DNA from 4 places in the Actinoallomurus sp. NBC_01490 genome. Region 3 is predicted to be linked to each of the others. Evidence: riboswitches for the same ligand, from Rfam matches in the RefSeq annotation. Region 3 holds a riboswitch; each other region holds the start of a gene.

Region 1 (4,203 bases), 260 kb from region 3:
CCCGCCGCCAGCGGGGCGACGAGGGCCTCGCCGATCGCCCCGACGAGCGCCGCGGCGCTGATCTGGACGTCCTGGTCGGGCAGCTCGCCCGCGGCGATGCCCCGGGTGATGAGCGTCGCGATCGCGTCCGCGTACGCGCGCCGGAACACCAGCCGCTCGGCGTCGACGGCCGGGTCGGCCGGCTCGGCGAGCAGCGCGTAGGCCATCCGCGGGGCCCGCAGCGCGCGGCCCGCGAAGGTCTCGATCACCGCGGCGACCGCCTCGGCGGCGGTGCCCTCCAGGGTCGCCGCTCGCGCGACGGCGTCCACCTCGCGCCGGGACGCCGTGCGGAACACCTCCGCGACCAGGTCGGCCTTTGCCGGGAAGTGGCGGTAGACGCTGCCGGTGGCGACACCCGCCCGGCGCGCCACGGCGGCCACCGAGCATCCCGCGTAGCCGTGCTCGGCGACGATCGCGAGCGCGGCGGACAGGATGCGCTCCCGCGAGGCGCTCAGGCGCGCCTCGACGCGGGGCGTGCGGCGGTACGGCACACAAGAATTGAACCGCAGTTCACTTCTTCGACGCAACCGTGGAAATAGGTTCGGGGCCCCTCGGGCAGGAGGGGCCCCGAACGCCCCCAGGGGGGATGGGGGCGGGAAAGGGCTACTTCTCGGAGACTCCGGTCGCCATGTCGTAACCGGTGCCCGAGTGGCGGTAGACGGGGCCGTCGCCCAGCTGCAGCACCTGGAACTTGATCGGGATCGAGTTGGACCGGGTGCCGGTGAAGTACTGCATCATCTCCTCGGACAGGTCGATGATGGCCGGCGGGTTGTGCTGGGCGACCGCCCATTCGGCCGGGCCGAAGTCCTCGACCACGCCGACGGCGCTCTTCTTGCCGACGGTGATCTTCACCTTGGTGCCGAGCGGCCAGTACGGGCTGGCGATCGTGTGGAACGACATCGGCTTGCCCGACGCGGTCTCCGCGTCCCAGAACGACGTGCCGGTGGAGACGCCGCCCGGCATGGCGGCCTTCTTGTCGGCCTTCTCAGTGGGGGCCTGCCGGGGCAGCTTGACCGCGTGGCCCTCCGAGCCGGGACCCAGCAGGCCCGAGTCCTCCTGCGTCACCTGCACGCTGCTCGTACGGGCGGCCGGGGACGAGTCGGCGGAGTGGGTGAGCGCGACGGACAGGCCGGCGCCGGCCACGACGACGCCGGTCGCCACCGAGGCGATCGTCTTGGTGGAGAATCGATCCAGGGAATGCTTGGCGAATTCGAACATGGGGGGATGGCCTCTCAGCACAGGGGAGTCGGAGACGACGTGCAGGGCGGGCCGCCCCGGCCGGCGCGCGGCCGGGGCGGGGAGAGGGCTCAGGCGTCGCTGGAGCCGTACTCGGGGTAGCCGTAGCCGACGACCGACGACTTGTCGCGCGTGCGGATCTTTACGGCGTTGTCGGTGTTGCCCTCGATGGTCTGGATGGTGCCGTCGTGGTTGTCCTTGATGACCATGCCGACGTGGTCGATGTCGTCGATCGACTTGCTCCCGCTCCAGGAGAAGAAGACCACGGCGCCGGGCGTCGCGTCCTCACCCCAGCGGCCCTGGTCCTTGAACCACTGGGCGTGGGTACGGGTGAAGGCGTCCGCGCCCATTCCCTTCACGCCCAGCTTGGCGCCGATCCAGGACACGAACATGTCGCACCAGTTCGCGTTGGCGTAGTCGGAGACCTTGCCGCCGTCGCGCTGGACGCCGCGCTCGGCCCACGGAGAGGAGACGAACCACTGCTGGAACTTGGTGCCGCCACCGGAGGAGTCCTCGGTGACGCCCACCTGGGACTCGGCGAGTTTCAGCGCGTCGCTCGCGCTGGGCAGCACCTGGCGCTTCTCGGTGTTGACGTTGCCGGCCTTCTTGTCGGCCAGGGCCAGCGTGTCCGGCTTCTTGGGGGACGCGGCGTCGTGGGGCACGGTCGCCACTGCTCCGGCCGAGACCGCGTCGACCTTCTGGGAGGATCCGGCCGGGGCCGCCGCGATCAGGCTGATCGCGGTCGCGCCGACGGCGGTGACGGCGGCGAGGGAACCGCCGAGTCTGGTGTTACGCAGCAGACGGCATGACTTCTTGTGTCGACCTGACACGTTCGAGCACTCCTTTGCTTCCATGCCGCTTACCGGGTTAGCTGACGGGTTCGGGCGTGGAAGCTGCCCTACGGCGCAAAGGGGATGCGCCGATTCACCCCAGTGGTGCGGTGGGTCCCCGGTTCCGCGAAGTGCGGATTCAGCGGGAGCCGTCTGAGGGGACGGCTCGAAGAACAGGGGGATGGCGGGCCGTGTGTACGGCCACTTCTCTCAGGTCTAGGGGATCTTGTCGTCCATTCGTCCGGTGCACTCCTGACTTCCCGGCGCCTGCCGATCACCCCACGGGCTCGGGCGGGAAGTCGCCCTGCGGGCACACTGGAGGCGTGCCACACGCCCTGTCAGAGACACGGGGTCCGGCTCCGTCGCTTCGCGGCGGATGCGGCGCGTTGCCGAACCGGCATCGGAGGTGGATCCATGAGGGGGGATCGCAAGGGATGCGCGGAGCGGCGCTCTTGGTTATGAACCGTCGCGGCCCGGAAGGGGGGCCCCTCTCACGCGTCGTCGCGTGCCGCACGCGGTGGTGCTGGTGGGCAGGCCCTGGCCGGCGGAGATGTTACGGACGGCGCATGGGGGGCGTCGTCGGTCAACCGAACATAGCAAACATATTTCGGGCCGTAAAGGGTAAATATGGACATCCCCCGGCTCTGACCTGCGAGAAGATCACATGGGCTGGTCTGTCAAGCCCGAAACCCCGGTGAAATAAGGGTTTTCAGCCGACAGCTGCTTGATCACCGAGCGTGATGATCTCGGTGTAGCGCTGCTTGATGATCTCTACGAGCTCGGGCGCGGCGCCGAGCGCCGCCGAGACCGCCGTCGCCCCGGCCGCGAGCGACTCGTCGCGGACCTTGTCGGCGAAGTAGCCGGGGGCGAGGAAGTAGGAGGCGACCGCGACCCGCGGAGCCCCGGCGTCCAGCAGCCCGCGTACGGCCTCGGCCGGCGTGGGGCGCGCGGCGGAGGCGTAGGCGGGGACGACACGCCGCCATCCGCGCCAGCCGCGGGCCATCCGGCCGATCGTCGCGTTGGCCGACGGGTCGCTCGACCCCGCGGCGGCCAGCACGAGGGCCGTGTCCGGATCGGGCGTCACACCGGCCTCGGCCAGCCTCCGCTCCAGGGCGGAGATCATCAGCGGGTGCGGCCCGAGCGTCGCGCCGTACCACAGGCGCATCCGCGGGTGGTCCCGGCGCACCTCGGTCAGCGCGCCGGGGATGTCGGTCTTGCTGTGGTACGCGGCGGTCAGCAGGAGGGGGAGGACGGCGGCCTCGCCGGCGCCGTCGCCGGCGAGCGCCCCCAGCGCCTGGCCGGGCGTCGGCGGCGCGTGGTCGAGGTAGGACGTCATCACCCGCAGCCCGGACCGGCGGCGTACGAGGTCGAGCAGGTCCTCGACCGTCGCCGCCGCACGCGGGTCCCGGCTGCCGTGCGCCACCGCCACCAGAGGCGGCGGGGGCGCGCAGGTGATCAGAGGTTGATGCCGCATTCGGACTTACCGGTGCCGGCCCACCGGCCGCTGCGCGGATCGTCGCCGGGCGCGACCCGCTGGGTGCACGGCTCGCAGCCGATGGAGGGGTAGCCGTCGTACTGCAGCGGGTTGACGAGGATGCCGTTCTCCTCGATGTACGCGCCGAGCTGCTCGTGCGTCCACCGGGCGAGCGGGTTGACCTTGACCTTCCCGCGCGAGGCGTTCCACTCCACGACCCTGGCCCCGCGGCGGTGCGCGGTCTCCTCGCGGCGGATCCCGGTGATCCACGCGAGGTACGGCTCCAGGGCGCGGTTCAGCGGCTCGACCTTGCGCAGGTGGCAGCACAGGTCCGGATTCCGGCCGTAGAGCCGGGGACCCAGGTCGCGTTCCTGCTCGGCGACCGTACGCGAGGATGTGACGTTCACCACGTTGACCGGGTAGACCGCCTCGACGGCGTCACGGGTGCCGATCGTCTCGGCGAAGTGGTAGCCCGTGTCGACGAAGAGCACGTCGATGCCCGGCCGGATCTTGGCGGCGATATCCACCAGCACGGCGTCCTTCATCGAGGACGTCACGCAGATCCGGTCGCCGAACGTCGCGATCGCCCAGCGGACGATCTCCTCGGCCGGGGCCTCTTCGAGG
Region 2 (4,203 bases), 3.9 Mb from region 3:
CTTGCAGTTGGGCACCTCGTCGCGGGTGAGCAGCCGCCGTGCCAGGTCGGCCGTGTCGACGACGGCCGGCGCGGGCCAGGGGCGCTCCTGCGCGGCGCACGCCGCCTTGAGGAAGCCGATGTCGAACGGCGCGTTGTGCGCCACCAGCACGGCCCCGCGCGCGAACTCCAGGAACGCCGGCAGCACCTGTTCGATGCGTGGAGCCGCGACGACCATCTGCTGGGTGATGCCGGTCAGCACGGTGATGAACGGGGGGATCGCCATGCCCGGGTCGACGAGCGTGCCGAACTCGCCCAGGACCTCGCCGCCGCGCACCTTGACCGCGCCGATCTCGGTGATGGCGTCGTCGCGTGCCGAGCCGCCGGTGGTCTCCAGGTCGACGACCACGAAGGTCACTCCGATGAGGGGGGTGCCGAGATCGTCGAGGGTGCCCTGCACGGCAGGGCCTTCGGGGGCCATGGCAGGCACCGTACGGCCGGGTACCGACAAGCCGGCCCGCGCGGGGCCTCCGGAAGGGATTCGGCGGCCGTCGCCGGCGACGAGGACCGGGGCATTCGTCGGAGGATCGCCTACTCCGGGGTGTCCTGCCGTCTACGCTGGGCAGCGACGGCGGTACGGGCGCCCCGGCGGTATGTTCGCCGGGCGCACGACCCGACCACTCGTGAGGAGAAAGATCATCGACACCGGCCCGGGTGAGCATCTCGACCAGCCGTTGCCAGAGGCGGTGCGGCAACGTGTGGTCGAGTTCGCCGCGCACACCGTCGGCGTGCTGCCGGGCGACCAGGTCCCGGCGCCGCTGCGGCGCGTCGCGCGGTTCGAGCCGCGCCGCCGGGCCCGGCTGGCGGCCACGCCGATCGCGGCCCAGCTGGCGAAGGACGACGTGTTCCGCGAGCGCGTCGCCGAGTCCGTCCGCGAGGACCACGCCGAGCTGGCCACGGCGCTGGAGTCGGGCACGGTCCCGGCCGCGGCCGACCCGGTGACCGTCGCCGCCCTGGCGTACCTCATGCGGCCGCCGGGCTGGACCGAGCGGGTCGAGACGGCGCGGCGCGACCTCGAACGCTCGGCCCTCGCGGCCGACGAGGCCGCGACGATCCGCAAGGTGGCCGAGCTTCACGAACAGATCGCCGCGGCCAAGGCGACACGCTCGGAGGAGATCGAAAAGCTCCGCGCCGAACTGCGCGCCTCACGGGCGGAGAACGCCGAGCTGCGCAAGAAGCTGCACGAGAGCCGCACGCGCGCCAAGCGCGAGCACGCGCGGGCGGAGGAGCTGGACCGCCAGGCGGGGGAGGAGCGCGCCGCCGCGTCGGCGGCGGCGGCCGCGGCCGAGGCGGAGCTGCGCCGGCTGCGCGCCCGGCTGTCGCAGGCCGAGTCGGCCGCCGAGAGCGCCCGCCGCGCCGCCCGCGAGGGACGCAACCTCGACGACACCCGGCTGCGGGTGCTGCTCGACGCGCTGACCGACGCCGCGCGCGGCCTGCGCGAGGAGATCGGGCTGCCGACCGGCATCACCCGGCCGGCCGACAACGTCGGCGCTGTGACGCCCCAGCGGCCCGGTCACCGCACGCTGCCGGGCCGGGCGCTGGCCGACAGCGACCCGGCGCTGCTCGACCAGCTCCTCACGCTGCCGCAGGTGCACCTCATCATCGACGGATACAACGTCACCAAGACCGGGTACGGCGACCTTCCCCTGTCGGACCAGCGGTCCCGCCTCGTGTCGGGCGTCGGCGTCCTGCACGCCCAGACCAAGGCCGAGGTGACCGTCGTGTTCGACGGAGCCGAGCTGGACGCCCCGGTCGCGGTGCAGGCGCCGCGCGGGGTGCGCGTGCTGTTCAGCGCGCCCGGCCAGACCGCCGACGACCTCATCGGCCAGCTCGTACGCGCGGAGCCGAGCGGGCGGGCGGTGGTGGTCATCTCCTCCGACCAGGAGGTGTGCGACGCCGCCCGGCGCGCCGACGCGCGGCCCGCTCCGGCGTCACTGCTGCTGAGGCGCCTCAGCCGCACGTGAGGCGTTTCTGTCGGTGCCTCGTCCTACCGTCTGTGTCATGACGCCGACACGAGGAGGCACGATGCTCATCGACTGCGAAAAGTGTGAGCTACGCAACGTCGGGTGCGCGGACTGCGTGGTCTCGTTCATGCTGGGCGATCCGGTCGAAGCCGTGGAGATCAGCGACGGTGAGCGCCGTGCGCTGGACGTTCTCGCGGAGGGCGGCATGCTTCCCCCGCTCCGCCTGACGATCTCCGACGGGCGCGCCTCGTAATCACTTGTGCGCACGCTGCTGCCAGATTGACGGAAATTGCGAGTATTCCCGTAGAAGCGGTTGTTACCAGGGTGATACTTGACTAGTCTCACGCGCTGAGTCAGTCGCTCGTTCGTCGCCCCCCAGGCGACGGCGACAGGCTCCCGCCGAGTCGACACGGCATTCCCGGGGACCTTCCGTCGAGGGTCACCCATCGCCGTACCGAGCCGGGGAACCAGGTTCCAGGGGTGAATCGGAGCGTTCGCGTTCCGTAGGGCGACTTCCACGCCCGAATCCGTCAGCTAACCCGGTAGGCGGTCCTTGGGAGAGGGGCGTGCCGCGATCGTGGCAACAGAGCGCAGTTCCGGCGGTGCCACCGTCGGCTGGCTGCCGGGAGGCAGAGTCGGGGCACGTGCCCTGGCGACCCTGTGCGTAGCGGCGTCGGCGGCGCTGGTGCTGCCGTCCGTGCCTGCCGAAGCAGCGCCGAAGCCGACGCTGAAAGAGAGCCAGGCCAAGCTCAAGAAGCTGAATTCCCAGGTAGACCACCAGGACAACGTCTACAACAAGGCCAAAGAAGAGCGCCAGGCCGCCAAGAAAAAGTACGACGCTCTGCGAAAGTCGGTCGCCGAGGACCAAAAGACCTACGAGCACCTTCGTGAGCGGGTCGCCCAACTCGCCGCCGCCGCGTACAAGAGCGGCGACTCCGGCGACCTGCCGACCCTCGTGTCGGCGAACAACCCCGAAGACGTGCTCGACCAGATCTCGGTGTTCACCCAGGTAGCGCACAACCGCTCCACCGAGGTCACCCAGTTCCTCAACGCCGCGCAGCTGCTGCAGCGCCAGAAGGCGCAGGCGCAGCAGGCCGCCGCCGACCTCAACGCGAAGCTCAAGTCCGAAAAGGCGCAGCTCGACAAGCTGAAGAAGCAGGCCGCGCAGCAGCAGTCCCTGGTCAACAGGCTCGGCGGCGGCGCTTCCGGCGGCAGCCATGGCGGCACCTACAACGGGCCGGCGTCCGGCCCCGCCCGCCTCGCCCTGGAGTACGCCTACGCCCACAAGGGCGATCCGTACAAGTACGGCGGCGCCGGACCGAACAGCTTCGACTGCTCCGGGCTGGTGATGATGGCCTGGCGTCACGCCGGCGTCAGCCTGCCCCGCGTCGTGCCGGACCAGTACAACGCCACCCGCCGCGTGGCCCGCTCGGACCTCCAGCCCGGCGACCTGGTCTTCTTCGACAACCTGGGCCACGTCGGCCTGTACGTCGGCAACAACCAGTTCATCCACGCACCGCACACGGGCACGGTCGTCCAAATCGAGAGCCTGAGCGGCTACTACAGCTCGAACTACTACGGCGCGGGCCGTCCGTAGGGAGCTGACAACAGTGGAGATGAAGCGTTCAACCATGTCCAAAACCAGTCGTTGGATCGTCGGTACCGCCGGAGCGGCCATCGTCGCCGGGCTCGTCCTGCCCGCCGCCCCCGCGGAGGCCAAGCCGACCCCCTCGCTGAGCGCCGCCAAGCAGCAGCTCGCCAAGCTCAACGACCAGGTCGACCAGCTGGCCAACCAGTACAACAAGGCCAAGGAGGACTGGAAGGCCGCGCAGAGCCACCTCAAGGCGCTCAAGTCCTCCGTCACGGTCGAGCAGGCGACGTTCAACCAGCTGCACACCCGGGTCGCCCAGCTCGCTGCGGCGGAGTACAAGGAGGGCGGCGCGGCGGGTGACATCCCCCAGTTCCTGTCGGCCAACGACCCCGAGGCCGTGCTCGACCAGATGTCGGCCTTCACCAAGGTCTCCAGCAACCGCGCGGCGGAGCTGAACCAGTTCCTGGCGTCCGCGCAGCGGCTGGAGCGGCAGAAGGCGCTGGCGGAGCAGGCGGCCGAGCAGCTCAAGCAGCAGAAGGACCAGGTCGACAAGCAGCGCGCGGCGGCCAACGCGGCGATCAGGAAGCAGCTTCGCCTGATCGACAGGCTG
Region 3 (4,203 bases):
GATGGCGGGCCAGTTCGCCAAGCCGCGGTCGAAGCCGGTCGAGGTCCGGGACGGCGTCGAGCTTCCCGCGTACCGCGGCGACATGGTCAACGGCTTCGGCTTCACCGCCGAGGACCGCACGCCGGACCCGGGACGCCTGCTGCGGGCCTACCACGCCGCCGCGGTGACGTTGAACCTCTGCCGCGCCTTCACCCAGGGCGGGTACGCCGACCTGCGCCAGGTCCACGCGTGGAACCAGGACTTCGTGGCGAACAGCCCGGCCGGGCGCCGCTACGAGCGGCTCGCGGGCGAGATCGACCGGGCGCTGGCGTTCATGCACGCGGCCGGCGCCGACCCGGAGGAGTTCCACCGCGTCCAGCTCTACTCCAGCCACGAGGCGCTGATCCTCGACTACGAGCGGGCGCTGACCCGCATCGACTCGCGCTCCGGCCTGCCGTACGACGTGTCCGGGCACTTCCTGTGGATCGGCGAGCGCACCCGGCAGCTCGACGGCGCGCACGTGGAGTTCATGCGGCGCATCCGCAACCCGATCGGGGTCAAGCTCGGCCCGACGACCAGCGCCGAGGACGCCCTGGCGCTCATCGACAAGCTCGACCCCGAGCGCGAGCCGGGCCGCCTGACGTTCGTGATCCGCATGGGCGCCGGCCGCGTACGCGAGGCGCTGCCGCCGCTGGTGGAGAAGGTCACCGCGAGCGGGGCGCAGGTCGCGTGGATCTGCGACCCGATGCACGGCAACACGTTCGAGGCGGAGAGCGGCTACAAGACCCGCCGGTTCGACGACGTCGTGGCCGAGGTGGAGGGCTTCTTCGACGTCCACCGGTCGCTGGGCACCCACCCGGGCGGCGTCCACCTGGAGTTCACCGGCGACGACGTCACCGAGTGCGTGGGTGGCGGCCACGAGATCGTCGAAGACGACCTTCACCAGCGGTACGAGACCGCCTGCGACCCGCGCCTCAACCGCAGCCAGGCGCTCGACCTGGCGTTCATGGTCGCGGAGATGTACCGCACGACGAAGTGAGCGAGGGGCCCCGCGCCCGGGGCCCCTCGACTCATACGGCGCGTGCGCCGGTCAGGCGATGCGTACGTCTCTCAAGACGGCGCTTACGTCGATCAGACGATGCGCACGGCTCCGGCGAACGGGCGGGTGGCCAGGTCGGCGACCCGTACGTGATCGCCGGTGTGGGGCGCGTGGATGAACTTCCCGTCTCCCAGGTACATCCCCATGTGGTGGATGTCGGAGTAGAAGAACACCAGGTCGCCGGGCTGGAGCTGGCTCCGTGAGACGTGGACGCCGGCGTTCCACTGGTCGCCGCCGTAGTGCGGGAGGTTCACCCCGACCTGCTTGTACGCCCACATGGTCAGGCCGGAGCAGTCGAACCCCTTCCCGGGCGTGGCGCCGCCCCAGACGTACGGGACGCCCAGCTGCGTGAGCGCCGCGCGTACGGCGCCGATGGCCTTGGTGGACCCGCCCGGGATCTCCGGCACGCTCTCGCCGCGCTCGGCACGCTCGACGGCGTCCTTGAGCAGCGGCCTGCGCAGCTTGTCGAGCGTCTTGCCGATCGTCGCCTTCTTCTGCGCGAGCTGCGTCTTGAGCAGCGCCGACCGTGAAGCCCGGTCACGGGCGTTCTGCCAGGCACGCTCGGCGTTCTGGATCGCCTGGGTGAGCTGGCGGACCTGGGTGTCGTCCTGCTGGGTGAAGAAGTGCAGGGTCGCGGCCTGGTCCAGCAGCGCCTGCGGGTCTTTGGCGGAGAACAGCGCCGGCGCCTCGTCGGGCGCGCTGTGCATGTAGCGCAGCGCGGCCAGCCGGCCCACACGCTGCTGGATGGCCTTGAGGGCCTTGGTCTCGCGCTGCGAGGTCGCCTTGGCGATCGTGCTGGCGCGCTGGGCCTGCCGAAGCCGGACGCGCAGCCCGTCGTACTGCTCGGTGAGCTGTTCGAGCTGGGTGTTCAGCTGGTCGGCCTGCTGCCGGAGCGCGTCGATCCGGGGTGCCGGTTTCGCCTCGGCCGACGGCGACGGCAGGATCAGTCCGCCGGTGAGAAGAATGCCGGCGACCACGGTGTTGCGGCTGCGGTGCGGCCTATGATGCGCTTTCGCGGTTCGCGAAGGCTCCATTCAGGTGCTCCTCATTTCTCCTGGGCCGCCTACCGGGTTAGCTGACGGGTTCGGGCCAAGGAGAAGCCCTACCGGTTACGGATTCACCCCGGGACCGAGCGCGATGGGAGAGAGTCCCGTGAGGCGCTCCGTGAGTGGGTCCCCGGCTCGCCCGGCGCGCTGGCTTGCGCGCGAGGCGACTCGGCGGTCCGGCCGGGAACCGGCCGGTGACACCGTGGGACATTAACGGACCGTGACGTGATGGCCAACCGGAACATGCGGAGATGGCCTGGCGTCTTCAAGGATGGTCACTGTGGGTGATGCCGCTCTGGCCCTTTCCGCCTAGTGCAAAGCGAAGCCCGGCCGCGAAAGGCGGGATGTACACCGATCTCTCGGCGAACGCCCCGGCGGCCCGTGCGGGCGGCGTACAGTCAGAGCCCGTCCCTGTCGCAACCGCCGTTGACGCGGTCGAGGAACACGCTCAGACGGTCCCGTATCTCGGCCAGCGCGGTGATCTTCTCCTCGAGCTCGGCGAGCTTGCCCGCGATGACCGAAGCGCTCCCCGGGCACCGGTTCGCCTCGATGTCCTGGTCGAGGCAGGGCAGGAACGCGTGGAGGTCCTCGGCGGTGAAGCCGAGCGAGAGCAGCAGCCGGATGTTGCGGACCCGCAGGATGGAGTTCTCACCGTAGTCCCGGTACCGGTTCGCCGTACGCCGGGGGTGTAGCAGGCCCTGTTGTTCGTAGTAGCGCAGGGCACGGACGGTGGTTCCCGCCTCCCGGGCCAGTTCGCCGATCAACACGGTCGGAGATTACCTTTCGGGTGAACGCCCCTCATGCGATGTTGATCCCGCCGTCGACGCGGATCACCGAACCGGTCAGGTAGCCGGCCTCGGGGCGCGCGACGTTCACGATCCACCAGGCGATCTCCTCGGGCCGTGCGGGGCGCCCGAGCGGGACGCGGGCGAGCATCTCGTCGCGGCTCGCGGCGATCTCCTCAGGGGTGAACCCGGCGTGCGTCAGCACGGGTGTCTGCGTGATCCCAGGAGCGACCGAGACGACCCGGATGTTCCGAGGAGACAGCTCGACGGCCCAGGTGTGGGTCAGGAAGTCCAGGGCCACTTTCGTGGACCCGTAGACGGAGTTGCCCGGGAAGGCGCGCCCTGGGCCGTTGGCGGTGATGTTGACGATCGTGCCGCCTCCGTCCTCCAGCCGGGGCAGGGCGGCCTGAGTGAGCATCAGCGGGCCGATGAGGTTCGTGTCGAGCTGCTGCCGCGCGACGTCCCGGTCGATCGTGCCGAGCGGCGCCGGCCGGGTGATGGCGGCGTTGTTCACCAGGACGTCAAGCCGCCCGAACGCCTCGACCGCAGCGGTCACGATCCGGGCGGGCGCCTCGGGTGCCGCGACGTCGGCGGCGAACGTACGGATGCCGGGTCGTCCTTCGGCGGTCCGGTCGAGGTTCTCCGCGTTTCGGCCCACGACGAGCACCTGGGCACCCTCACGTGCGAACTGATGCGCCGTTGCCCGGCCGATCCCGGTGCCGCCACCGGTCACGATCACGCTCTGACCGTGGAGTGACGTCTTCGTCATATCCTGCCCGTCCTTGTCGTCTCTGGGTCCGCTCGGCCGTGCCGGGCGGTGTCGCGACGACGCTAAACGTTGACCCCGGCGTCAGGGTCAAGCGCGCGAGGGAGAACAGGCGGAGACGGGGAGGCCGCCGGCGCAGGCCGACCGAGCGCGAGATCGCGCTCCAGGGGCAGGGTCGGCCTGCAACGGGTCCACGTGCCGAGCCGACCGTTGAGATCGGACGTCCGGCTCGGTGCGGGACCGGGGAAAGCGGCAGTGCCGGGGCTCGGAGAAGAGGGCCCGGGCGATGACCGAGGGCCCTCCCACGGGCGGGGAGGGCCGGCTCGGGCTTCAGAGCCCGCTCTCAGACGTTGAGCGACTCTTCGGAGCTGGGCTGGGAGACCGCGGCGTGGAGGGTGTTCCAGAACGCCAGCTCGACGTCCTCCTCCAGCTCGGTGATCTTGCCCCAGAACTCCTTGTCCTCGGCCAGCGCGGCGGCCTCCGCGGACAGGACGGGCATGACCGCCGTACCGGCGTCCGCGGCGTCCA
Region 4 (4,203 bases), 3.2 Mb from region 3:
GGAACCTACACCGGTCCCGCCTCGGGCCCGCCGCGTAAGGCCCTCGAATACGCCTATGCCCAGCTCGGCAAGCCCTACATCTACGGCGGCACCGGCCCGAAGGGCTATGACTGCTCCGGCCTGACCATGATGTCCTGGCGCGCCGCCGGCGTCAGCCTCCCCCGCGTCGTCCCCGACCAGTACGCCGCCACCCGCCACGTCGCCAAATCGGACCTGCAGCCCGGCGACCTGGTCTACTTCGACAACCTCGGCCACGAGGGCATGTACGTCGGCGGTGGCAGGTTCATCCACGCCCCCCACACCGGCAGCGTCGTGAAGTTCGACAGCATGTCCAACCCCTGGTACGTCTCGCACTACGTGGGCGCCAGCCGGCCCTGACAGATCTCGCACAGACGGCCCGGCGAGCCGGCTCGTCTCATCCGACCGCAGCGACGGCGGGTACGAACACCGACACGACGATCCGGCCGCCTCGGCCATGCCCCTCGCCGAGCGCGTCGAAGGTGAAGTGCTCCATCGGCAGCAGGTGAGTGCCGCCGATCGTGACGGGCCTGCGCACCTCGTACACCGCCGGCCAGGGACACCGGTAGAAGCATCCGAGCCGCTCGCCGGCCCGGTCGGTGGCGAAGACGATCGCGCCCGTCCGGAGCGCCGCGTCGATCTGCGCCTGGACCCGGACGGTCGCCCCCGGCCACGGGTCCGCGGCCCACATCTTCTCGACCGCCGCGCGCGCCGATGGACGTGAGCGCCACAGTGTGCGCCGACCCGGATCGGTGAGAGACCAGATGTCGATCCTCGACGGGCCGCGGGCGACGAGCGAGACCACGGTGGTGGGGTCTCGGGCGTCGAGCAGGGCGGGCATCGCGGCGACCTGGCCGAAGAGGAACAGCATCCGGAGCGCGTACCGCAGATAGGCGGCGGTCATCGCCGACCATGACGGTTCATCGAGGTCCGGCTGCTCCGTGTACTCGATCGCCGCGGCGGCGTTGTCGAGTAGCCAGTGAAGCCAGAACAGATCCTCCTCATCCCTGACCGGCGCCCGGACATGGTCCGCCAGGGTGGAGCCGCCCCGTGCGTGAACCGCCCGGAGGGCCGCCGCCATCGCGGTCGACAGTGGATAAGGACCGTACGTCCGGTTCGGCCACCCCGGTGGCTCGGCCGGAAGGTGCACCTGCTCCTCGATCCGGTACGAGGCGTCGGCCGCGGCGGGGCCGGCCTGAGACATCCAGCGGCTCGCCGGACCCAGGAACGCCAGTATCCGAGCCGACGCCTCGGGGCGTACGGCGCCGAGAGTGCGAACCCGCACCGCATCGAGCAAGTGCTCCCCGACCATCTGCAGGACGTAGGCGTTCCAGACCGCCAGCAGCCGCCCCGCGAAGTCAGGCGGGAACCGACGCGGTGCCGTACGCCCACGGAGAAGTTCACGGCGCAGGCGCTCCGCGTCATCCAGCTCCCGGCGGACGAGCCGCCCCGCGGACCGGTACTCCTCGAAGGTCCGCAGGGGCAACCCGCCCTCCAGGGGCCGGACCGCGCGGATCGGCGCGGCGGACGGTTTCCTGCCCACCCGGCTCCTACATACCGGCCATCGCGGACGCGCGCTCCGACGGGCGAGCGCTCGCCATCACCGAGTGCATCGAGTCCCAGAACGCCAGTTCCTCATCCTCCTCCAGGGCGGAGATCCTCCCCCAGAACTCGCGATCTTCCGCTTGGGCCGCCGCCTCGGCCGTGAAGGCCGGCATCACCGCCGTACCGACGTCGGCCTCGTCGAGGTGCGCCGGAGTCATCTCGGCGGGGAGCTCCACCGGCCTGCGGTGGTGCTTCCCGCGCTTGCGGAGCTGAACGCCGGACGCGGGGACCGGCACCTTCACCCTGGACCTGGCGATCGCCAGCGTGGCCGTGCCGAACACCACGACGGCCAGCAGCCCGGTCAGCATCCCGCTCTGGTCGACCAACGGCTGCTCCGGCGCCGCGTGAGAAGTCTGCGCCACCTGCTGCTGCGCCCCGACGTCCCCGACGATCTCCCGCGGCGACAGCGCCGGTGCCGAGTGCTTCGGCTGGTACTTCTGCTCCGTCCCCGGTACGGGCTTGCCCTTCACCTTGACCTTGGCGGGATAGCCGAAGCCGACGACCTGGCTGACATCGCGATCGGCGCGTCCGAGCTTGTTGTTGTGGTTCGCCTCGATGGTGGTGAGCTTATCGCCGTGGACCTTCTCCACGATCCCGACGTGTTCGATGTCGCCGATGCTCTTGCCGCCCGAGAAGGAGAAGAACACGATGGCGCCCGGCTCGGGGTTGTGGCCCCACGCGTGGTGCTTCTGGAACCAGCTCGCGTGATCAGGCGTGGAGGCGAACTCCCCCGTCCAGTCCTCGACGCCCGCCTTGTCGGCGGCCCAGGCGAGGAACATGTCACACCACGGTGCGGTGTCGTAGCCGCCGCCGTGGGCGACGTGCTCGCCGTACCAGTTCCCGTACTTGGTGTAGCCGCTGCTCTTTTCGCTGTAACCGAGTTCGGTCCTGGCGATGTGCAGCAGCTTCTGGCCTACCGGATCCATATCTCTCCCTAACCCGCCGACCGGGTTAGCTGACGGGTTCGGGCCAGGAGAAGCCCTACCGCACACGGCGGATTCACCCCAAAGACATGGGTCCCCGGCTCCAACGACGCTGGCGGCGCCACCGGATTAGGCGTCCGGGCCCCGCCTTCGGATGAAGACATGACACAGCCCGGCTACGACGCAACGTAGTAGAGACCGTAATCAAACACAACATCAGCCCCAAATGCGACATTCGCTAACTCCCAGCACGGAACACTCATCTGGCCCGGATCCTGTACGCGGTGGGGCAAAGGAACAGGCGGTGTGCGAGGTGACACCACAGCTGCTCCTACGGAGATTAGGAGATCGCGGCGGGTCAGGCCGTCTCGGCCGTGGAATGAGCGTGGGCGTGCACCAGGCCCGCCGCCGGAACCGCGGCCCGTACGCTCTCCTCGACGGAGGCGTTGATCCGATCCGCGTCGGCGAGGTTGAGACCGTCGCCGAGACCGGTTTCGACCTCGAGCGCCAGCGTGCGGCCCATCCAGCGTCCGCGGACCTCGGCCGACCGCACTCCGGGCACCCGCGCGGCCGCGGCCTTGGCGGCGTCAAGGTCATCGGGGTCGACGCCGTCCATCAGGCGGTGGACCATCTCTCGGGTGACCTCCACGCCGACATGGCAGATGAACAATGTGACGGCGAAGCCGGCGATCGGGTCGCCCCACCGGTATCCGGCGATGACGAGCGCCAGCCCGATCAGCGCTCCGACGGAGGAGATGGCGTCCAGCCACGAGTGCTTGGCGTCGGCGATCAACGTCGCGGACCGGATACGCCGCCCGACCTTCAGCTTGTAGCGGGCCACCAGCTGGTTGCCAACAATGCCGACGGCCGCACCGGCCATGCCGACGGCCGGATGACTCGTGGGCGCCGCGTCGAGCAGCTTCCGCACGCTCTCGTACCCGGCGAACAGCGCACTGAGCCAGATCACCAGCGCCACACCCAGCCCGGACAGGTCCTCGGCACGCTCATACCCGTACGGATAGCGGGCGGTCGGGGGCCGACGTGAGATCCAGAACCCGGCGAACACCACCGCCGAGGTGGACACATCGGACAGGTTGTGCAGCGCGTCACCGAGCAGGGCGACCGATCCGGTCACCATGGCCAGGGCCAGTTCCACCACCGCGGTGATCGCGAGCCCGGCCGCCGACACCGCCATGGCGCGGTTGGCCGCACGCCGGTCGGCGGCGTCGTCTCGTACGGTCTCCAGCATGCTCATGACAGGGCGGCTCCCCCGGGGTCTCTCCGACGTGCCCGGCCATTATAGGAGAATATGTGAATACCTGTTCACCTGTTGACACGCGGTAGCATCGCCGTCATGGGACACGGCGTGGACGGGCGAACGACCCCCGCCGCCCAGATCGACCTTCAAACCGCCAAGACGGTCGCCGAGACGATGCAGGCCCTCGCCACACCGAGCCGGCTGCTCATCATGGCCCGGCTCCGCCAAGGGCCCTGCCCGGTCGGCGAACTCGCCGACGCGGTCGGCATGGAACGCTCTGCGGTCTCACACCAGCTCCGCCACCTGCGCCACCTCGGCCTCGTCACCGGCGACCGGCAAGGGCGCAGCATCGTCTACCGCCTCTACGACGACCACGTCGCCGCCCTGCTCGACGAGGCC

The links. A riboswitch is a leader RNA that binds a small molecule or an ion and turns the genes downstream of it on or off. The one in region 3 is predicted to bind cyclic di-AMP.
Region 1: linked by a shared signal. The riboswitch ahead of OG417_RS37925 (CHAP domain-containing protein) and the one ahead of OG417_RS36645 (C40 family peptidase) in region 3 are both predicted to bind cyclic di-AMP.
Region 2: linked by a shared signal. The riboswitch ahead of OG417_RS19545 (C40 family peptidase) and the one ahead of OG417_RS36645 (C40 family peptidase) in region 3 are both predicted to bind cyclic di-AMP.
Region 4: linked by a shared signal. The riboswitch ahead of OG417_RS51360 (CHAP domain-containing protein) and the one ahead of OG417_RS36645 (C40 family peptidase) in region 3 are both predicted to bind cyclic di-AMP.

What each region holds. Positions count from the first base shown of each region.
Region 1 is NZ_CP109433.1:8,218,836-8,223,038, reverse strand. Features, by position in the region: gene OG417_RS37935 (TetR/AcrR family transcriptional regulator) at 1-530, opposite strand, end outside; gene OG417_RS37930 (hypothetical protein) at 643-1,257, opposite strand; gene OG417_RS37925 (CHAP domain-containing protein) at 1,347-2,105, opposite strand; cyclic di-AMP (ydaO/yuaA leader) riboswitch at 2,117-2,260, opposite strand; gene OG417_RS37920 (sirohydrochlorin chelatase) at 2,815-3,579, opposite strand; gene OG417_RS37915 (phosphoadenylyl-sulfate reductase) at 3,561-4,203, opposite strand, start outside.
Region 2 is NZ_CP109433.1:4,072,309-4,076,511, forward strand. Features, by position in the region: gene OG417_RS19530 (DEDD exonuclease domain-containing protein) at 1-459, opposite strand, end outside; gene OG417_RS19535 (NYN domain-containing protein) at 662-2,002, shown strand; gene OG417_RS19540 (hypothetical protein) at 2,040-2,255, shown strand; cyclic di-AMP (ydaO/yuaA leader) riboswitch at 2,440-2,567, shown strand; gene OG417_RS19545 (C40 family peptidase) at 2,580-3,599, shown strand; gene OG417_RS19550 (C40 family peptidase) at 3,634-4,203, shown strand, end outside.
Region 3 is NZ_CP109433.1:7,954,143-7,958,345, reverse strand. Features, by position in the region: gene OG417_RS36650 (class II 3-deoxy-7-phosphoheptulonate synthase) at 1-1,018, shown strand, start outside; gene OG417_RS36645 (C40 family peptidase) at 1,111-2,112, opposite strand; cyclic di-AMP (ydaO/yuaA leader) riboswitch at 2,124-2,279, opposite strand; gene OG417_RS36640 (MerR family transcriptional regulator) at 2,523-2,891, opposite strand; gene OG417_RS36635 (SDR family NAD(P)-dependent oxidoreductase) at 2,923-3,678, opposite strand; gene OG417_RS36630 (CHAP domain-containing protein) at 4,019-4,203, opposite strand, start outside.
Region 4 is NZ_CP109433.1:11,124,548-11,128,750, forward strand. Features, by position in the region: gene OG417_RS51350 (C40 family peptidase) at 1-378, shown strand, start outside; gene OG417_RS51355 (hypothetical protein) at 416-1,561, opposite strand; gene OG417_RS51360 (CHAP domain-containing protein) at 1,569-2,549, opposite strand; cyclic di-AMP (ydaO/yuaA leader) riboswitch at 2,549-2,692, opposite strand; gene OG417_RS51365 (cation diffusion facilitator family transporter) at 2,905-3,801, opposite strand; gene OG417_RS51370 (ArsR/SmtB family transcription factor) at 3,901-4,203, shown strand, end outside.